Linked DNA regions of Funiculus sociatus GB2-C1. The protein of the gene in region 1 interacts with the protein of each later gene in a pairwise test. Links are inferred from orthologs where the notes say so. Each region holds a gene or a part of one and is shown on either strand. Other genes may lie near its edges.

Evidence for each region. The genes of interacting proteins can lie anywhere in the genome.
Region 2: the proteins of NDI42_RS05035 (region 1) and NDI42_RS28450 interact in binary tests that used the Escherichia coli proteins (3 or more experiments, as listed by UniProt). The link is inferred for Funiculus sociatus GB2-C1 from one-to-one orthologs.

Annotation. Positions count from the first base shown.
Region 1 is NZ_JAMPKJ010000006.1:128,229-131,781, reverse strand. Bases 251-3,152 are described here. They hold NDI42_RS05035 (citrate synthase), read right to left. Parts: upstream 2,318-3,152; coding sequence 1,184-2,317; downstream 251-1,183. Other genes in these bases: NDI42_RS05025 (bifunctional oligoribonuclease/PAP phosphatase NrnA), read right to left, coding at 2,939-3,152; sixA (phosphohistidine phosphatase SixA), read right to left, coding at 2,412-2,909; NDI42_RS05045 (GTPase), read left to right, coding at 251-861. Also shown: more of NDI42_RS05045, read left to right, coding at 1-250; more of NDI42_RS05025, read right to left, coding at 3,153-3,553.
Region 2 is NZ_JAMPKJ010000124.1:3,647-7,126, reverse strand. The notes cover bases 443-3,271. They hold NDI42_RS28450 (lipid kinase), read left to right. Parts: upstream 443-1,335; coding sequence 1,336-2,208; downstream 2,209-3,271. Other genes in these bases: NDI42_RS28445 (cation-translocating P-type ATPase), read left to right, coding at 2,294-3,271; NDI42_RS28455 (glycosyltransferase family 4 protein), read left to right, coding at 443-1,246. Also shown: more of NDI42_RS28455, read left to right, coding at 98-442; more of NDI42_RS28445, read left to right, coding at 3,272-3,480. UniProt on the Escherichia coli protein: In vitro phosphorylates phosphatidylglycerol but not diacylglycerol; the in vivo substrate is unknown.

The DNA of each region.
Region 1 (3,553 bases):
CGTCTGTCATCAGCAGTTGCCAAAGAGGGAACAGTCCTTGCTACTGCTGTAGGGGGCAAAGAGGACATCAAAGCTCTATCCGACCAGGCGGAAAATAATGTCAAAGGACATTATGAGAAAGTGGGAACAGAACTGGAAGAGGTTGTAAAGGTAGCAGTCGAGTCTCTCAGAGAAGAAGTCAAAGAGGTACTCCAGGGTGACTTAACTCAAGCCTTTGTCGCACGTTTAGAGGTCAACCAAAAAGTATCTACTCGAAATGTGGAGTCCGATGCTGACTTCGAGCGACTAATGAATCAAGTTAAGCAGCTCGAAAAGATTGGCAAGACAGTAGGAAGTAAACTAACCGATTTAGCAGCAGGGAGAGTATCAACGGTATCTGGACAAGGCTTTCTACACGCCTCCAATGCAGCGGGGAGCAATCTTCATCATGGTGTTTATGCTATTGGGAAACTTATAGGATTTGACTTTAAACCCTGGCAAGCAGTCAACATTGCTAAAGATATAGCTAATGTAGCTATGGTTGTAGGGCCAATTCTGGGTATAGTTTCAGTGGCAATGGATATGCGTGCAGTAAAAAAGGAAGAAGAATTAGATAAGAAACTGGCTGAAGCACGCCGCGAAATCACCAGTCAGTTTATCGCCATTGCTAAAGACCTCGAAGGTCAGGTAGAAGAAGAACTACGGAAAGTTGAAGTACAGGTTTATGGAGAGATTGAGAAGCAAATTGCAGCAGCTCGTCAGCAGGAAGAGAGCGCGATCGCATCTTCAAACACCTGGGTAAAACAACTCGCAGAAATTCGCCAAGATTTTGACTTGATTCTCCGTTACATAACGAAGGCGACAGAAAATACGAGAGATTGAAGGGCGGAACCACACTTATACTCAAAGTCCATTAGATTTCATCTATCGAAAGAGCGATCGCTTTCTCTTCCCCCCTTTTTTGTAAAGCGCGATCGCTCATCTGGTCTAGTCTATAAAAAAGCGCGATCGCTTTGTTGGACTAAGGGGAAACGATTGAAGAAGCTATTTCCAATTTGAAAGAAGCTACAAAGCTATACCTGGAAGAGTTTCCCTGAATTAAATTTTTGTTTTCTTATTAATAATTGTGGCACCCATCAAAAAAAATGTAGAGATGTTTCCAAACGTCTCTACATGAGAAATAATTTTTTGTTTTAACTTGTATCTAGCGCTGGTCGATGGGGATATAGGCAGCTCCGCGATCGCCAGTGTACATTTGGGTAGGACGGAAGATGCGGTTTTCTCCGAGCTGTTCTTTCCAGTGAGCAAGCCAACCAGCTACGCGAGCGATCGCAAACACCGGAGTAAACAAATCTGTGGGAATTGCCATTTTCCGATAAACCAAACCAGAGTAAAAATCTACGTTTGGATAAATTCCTTTTGGGCCTAATTTTTCCTCGACTGCCTTTTCCAACTCCACGGCAATGTCATAGTATTTATCGTGTCCAAACTTCTCAAACAACTGCTCTGCTAAACTTTGCAGAATTGTTGCTCGCGGATCTTTCACCTTGTAGACGCGATGACCAAAGCCCATAATTTTAGACTTGGGCGGCAAATTATCCAGCCAAGGGCGGACATTTTCCACCGAGCCAATTTCTTCTAACATGGTGATGACTTCTTCATTCGCTCCACCATGCAGAGGGCCTGCTAAAGTTCCCACAGCTGAGGCTACTACTGCGTAGGGGTCAGTCAGAGTCGAAGCCGTTACCCTAGCTGAAAAGGTGGAAGCATTCATCGTATGCTCTGCATGGAGCGTCAGACAGACATCGAAAATCCTAGCCGCCAGCGGATCGGGTTCCCGCTCGTTTAGCATATATAGGAAATTGCCAGCATAGTCGAGATCGTCGCGAGGACGCACCGGGTCGTTACCTTTCCGCATCAGCTGGAACGCCGCCACCATTGTCGGAATCTTTGCTAAAAGGCGCACCACGGCTTGGCGAATGTAAGCTGGGTTATCCAAGGCGCGACGGGAGTAAAACAGTCCTAGAGCCGCTGCTGAGGCTTGTAGCGCATCCATCGGGTGTCCGGTTTCGGGGAAGCATTTCATCATGTCCCGGATGCGATATTTAATCCGCCTGTGGTAACGAATTTCACTTTCAAAGGCTTCGAGTTCTTCCTTTGTCGGGAGTTCACCCCAAATTAATAAATACGACGTTTCCAAAAACGTACTTTTTTCTGCGAGGTCTTCGATACGAATGCCTCTGTATTCCAGTATCCCCTCTTTACCATCAACGTAGCTGATGCTGGATTGGGCAGCCGGAATGCCTTCTAGACCTGGTTTATACTCGCAGACAGTCATGTTACTACCAGTTGGGTGAGTGAAACATTTTCAGGGTAACTTACCAAAAATGGATGTATCGGTCGCCCTTTTTACCAGAATTATTTTATCGGCATTACAGTAACAGCTTGGGTGCTGTCAGCCAAAATAGTTCGCTATTACCTATGGGCGAACCGCTAGATGGCAAGTTTAACCCGATAATTCCTGCTTTTTTCAGGATGATTGTTGTTTTGACATTACCCCAAACCAAGATTTCTGCCCAATTTCCCAAGTCTGGTTGATGACCAACTAGCGCTAACTGGGAACCGCCTGAGTTTTGCCATGCTTCTAACCAGTTGATCCAAGTATGGATATTTCCACCGGGAGCAAGCTGGTTTGATTCTTCGAGATGGGAACTCAGATTAGTGTGGTAGAGAATTTTGGCAGTTTGACGCGCCCTGACTAGGGGACTCGTGAGAATCAGGTCAAAATGCAGATCCAACTCTTGCAGCCGTTTTGCTACTTTACCAGTTTTTTGCTGCCCAACGGCTGTCAAGGGGCGATCGCGATCGCTTTCATACTCAGATGGATCGGCTGCGATTCCGTGACGAATTAAGTATAGTTTCGTGGTCATTGGTAATCCTATTGCCCACTCCCCAACCTTTACTCTCCATGAAGTAGGTTATCTTTGGGGTTGACCAAGCGGAGGAGTTTTTGCTTGATTTGGCTATCAAAAACTTCCCATTTTATCTTGGCGTACTCGGAATTTTCATTAAAGCCGCCCAAAAATCCCATGGGGATTTCAAAGCCGCCTGCTGAAAGTCTACCACCACCAAAGAAGCGTCCCTGACTGTCTTGCCCAAAGGCTTCTTTGATAAATTCGTCAGGGTCGAGGGTAAGTTTGCTGGTTCTCAGAGAACCGATGACGACTTCGAGTTCTTCGTCTTCGTCGTGGACAATCCCGTAAACGACAGCAGTGTGGACGTTTTCTTCTGTTACTAGAAAATCTGCCGCTTGGGGGATGGCATCTCGGTCTTCATAGCGGAGGTAGCCGACACCAGCGATGGAGAAGTTATTCTGGACGCTGCGGTTAGTAAGCGATCGCTCGATCACATCCATCACCCGCTTAGACCGATAAGCCTGCAAAACTGCATTCAGCAATTGAGCATCATAAAATCGGCTCAGATACCCCGCCGCCTGAAAATCCTCTTCCTGCGCCTGCATCAGTCGGTTAGTATCCGACCTTAACCCGTGCATCAACGCCGTAGCGCATTTAAC
Region 2 (3,480 bases), on another replicon or contig:
GCGGCAGAAGTAGCGGTTGCAGGCATAAAGTAAAATGGTATAATTTAAGACTTTGTTGGGTTTTGTCGCTCAAACCAGCTTACAAATGGAGAATTATTTGTCAAATCAATTGCTGATTAATCTCTCTTTTCTTTTTTCTAAGCCGACTGGAATTGCTACTTATGCTGCCAATATTTTTTCTCATTTACAGCATCTCGATCCGACTTTATTAATAGCTAATAATATTCTTAATAATGGGGATGCTGAGCCTACCTTAGTTAGTTCCCAGCTTGAGCCTGGGAACCAGGAGGGAGTATGGAAGAGTAACTATAGCTGCTATCCGGTACCGCCTAATTTAACTCCGGAACAAGGGACCAAAGGACATTTTAATAGGATTTTGTGGACGCAGTTGCAGTTGCCACGGATTTACAAAAAATTGAATTCTAGTCTACTGTTTTCGCCGCTTCCAGAAGCGCCCTTATTTTCTGGCTGTCGTTCTGTGGTAATGGTTCATGATTTGATTCCGGTGCGCTTTCCTAAGCGGGGTTCCCCACTGGGACTCTACTTTCGTTACTACATTCCGCAAGTTTTAGCGCAGGCACAGCATATTATTTGTAACTCTAGGGCTACTGCTCAGGATATTACGAATTTTTATAAAATTCCCGAAGATAAAATTACGCCAATTCTTTTGGCGTATGATGCGAATCATTTTCGCTATCTTGATTTACCAACCAGCAATTATTTTCTTTATATAGGGCGTTACGATCCTTACAAAAATCTGGCTCGGCTGATTGAGGCTTTTGCTACTTTATATAATTGTGGCGATCGCGAGTTGTGGTTGGCTGGATCTGCGGATAAGCGTTATACGCCGATTTTAATGGAGCAAGTGGAACGGCTGGGGCTGAAAAATCGGGTAAAATTCCTAGAATACGTTCCTTCTGCCCAGTTGCCGACGCTAATTAATCAAGCGATCGCCCTCGTTTTTCCTAGTCTATGGGAAGGCTTCGGCTTGCCAGTTTTGGAAGCAATGGCTTGCGGTACCCCGGTAATTACCTCGAATATCTCATCGTTGCCAGAAGTCGCTGGCGATGCGGCAATTTTAGTAAATCCTTACAATGTTGGGGAAATCGCTGAGGCGATGCAGGCAATAGCGACGGATTCAGAATTGCGATCGCGTCTATCTGATGCTAGTCTCTCCAGAGCCAGCCAATTTAGTTGGGCAAAAACTGGAGAAGCTACCGCCGAAGTGCTAAAGCGATATCTTTAGAAGAATTATCAGCCAAGGAGTTAACTATAGGTAGATTTATTCTTTCAAAAATTTTGTGAAGATTATTACCTCTTAATGGAAAACTAGGCATGAATCGGCGAGCATTGTTGCTGGTTAATCGCCACGCACGGCGCGGAAAAGAGGCTTTATCTCAAGCTTTTAGCAAATTGAAAGAACTAGGCTTTGATTTGCAAGAAGAGTCTACAGAAAAGCCCAAACAACTGCCAGACATTATCCGACGATGGAGCGATCGCGTAGATTTAGTGATCGTCGGTGGCGGCGATGGCACCCTGAATGCAGCAGTAGACGGTATAGTTGACACGCAACTCCCCTTGGGTATCTTGCCCTTAGGAACAGCCAACGACCTAGCGAGAACCCTAGCAATTCCTGAAGCTTTAGATGAAGCTTGCCAGGTGATTGCAAATGGGACACAACAACGAATTGACTTAGGCTGGGTCAATGGTAAACACTTCTTTAATGTTGCAAGTTTAGGCTTAAGCGTACAAATTACCAAGCAACTGACCAAAGAAATCAAGCAACGCTGGGGAGTTCTGGCATACGCAGTAACAGCAATCCGAGTAGTGGGGCGATCGCGTCCTTTTTTGGCAGAAATCCGCAGCAATGGGGAATCAATTAAGGTAAAAACAGTTCAAATTGCTGTAGGTAACGGGCAATATTATGGCGGTGGCATGAAAATAGCTGAAGATGCAGCAATCAACGACCAGCGGCTGGATTTGTACAGCTTGGAAATTGAACGCGCATGGGAAATAATCCCCTTGTTACCAGCAATGAAGCAAGGGCAACAGGCAGACTTACCAGGCGTGCGGACTATTCAAAGTCAGGAAATAGAGGTATACACCAATAAGCGTCGCCCAATCAATACCGATGGAGAAATCACCACTTATACGCCAGCAAAATTTCGTCTGATTCCTCAAGCTTTATCGATTTTTGTACCTGGCTAACTCATAGTGCATAGTTAAAGTAGCATCCAATCACCAGGTTTACGCCCTATGATTGAGAGCTAGTAGGTCTTAAAGCACATTTCCCGTGACTCCATCTATCCCTTCAAATTCAAATCCCGACCAGGCAAGACCCTGGCACACCTTAGAAGTTGAAAAAACGCTGGAACTGCTCTCTAGCGACGCAGAATCTGGTCTAACCACCGTGGAAGCTCAAGAACGGTTGCAGCAGTACGGCCCCAATGAGCTACAGGAAACTGCCGGGAGGAGTTCCTGGGAAATCTTGCTCGATCAGTTCAAAAACATCATGTTGTTGATGCTGATCCTAGTGGCGCTGATTTCTGGGATTTTAGACCTGGTGGATTTACGAGGCGGAAAGTTAGCCGCAGGCGAAATCCCCTTCAAAGATACAATTGCCATTTTGTTGATTGTAATTCTCAACGGCATATTGGGCTATCTTCAGGAAAGCCGTGCCGAGAAAGCTCTAGCAGCCTTGAAGAAGCTGTCTTCCCCAAAAGTGCGAATCATTCGCGACGGCAGACAAGTGGAAGTCGAAGGCAAGACGCTGGTGCCGGGGGACATTATGCTAGTGGAAGCTGGGGTGCAGATTTCCGCAGACGGGCGGCTGATTGAAGAGGCAAATCTGCAAATACGGGAATCAGCGCTCACTGGCGAAGCTCACGCGGTGAACAAACAAGCATCAGTGCATTTGAGCGATGAAACATCTTTAGGCGATCGCATTAACTTAGTCTTTCAGGGAACCGAAGTTGTCCAGGGACGAGGCAAAGTAATTGTCACTGGAACCGGAATGAAGACGGAACTCGGCAAAATTGCCGATATGTTGCAATCCGTCGAAAGCGAAGACACTCCCTTACAACAACGGATGACCCAGTTGGGTAACGTGCTGGTGAGTGGTTCTCTGATCTTGGTTGCCATAGTGATCGTAGGCGGCATGATCCAAAGCCGCTTCAGCTCAGGACGTTGGGATTGGGGTGTCTTGCAAGAACTCGTAGAAGTTTCCCTGTCGATGGCTGTGGCTGTGGTTCCAGAAGGCTTGCCAGCTGTAATCACCGTAACTTTGGCACTGGGAACGCAGCGGATGGTGCGTCGTCACGCCCTAATTCGCAAACTCCCAGCAGTAGAAACTCTGGGTTCAGTCACGACTATTTGCTCAGATAAAACTGGCACCCTCACCCAAAATAAAATGGTCGTGCAACGGGTAGAAACTGGTTCCCAAAGTTTCCGCGTTGCTGGCGAAGGTTATATCCCCACCGG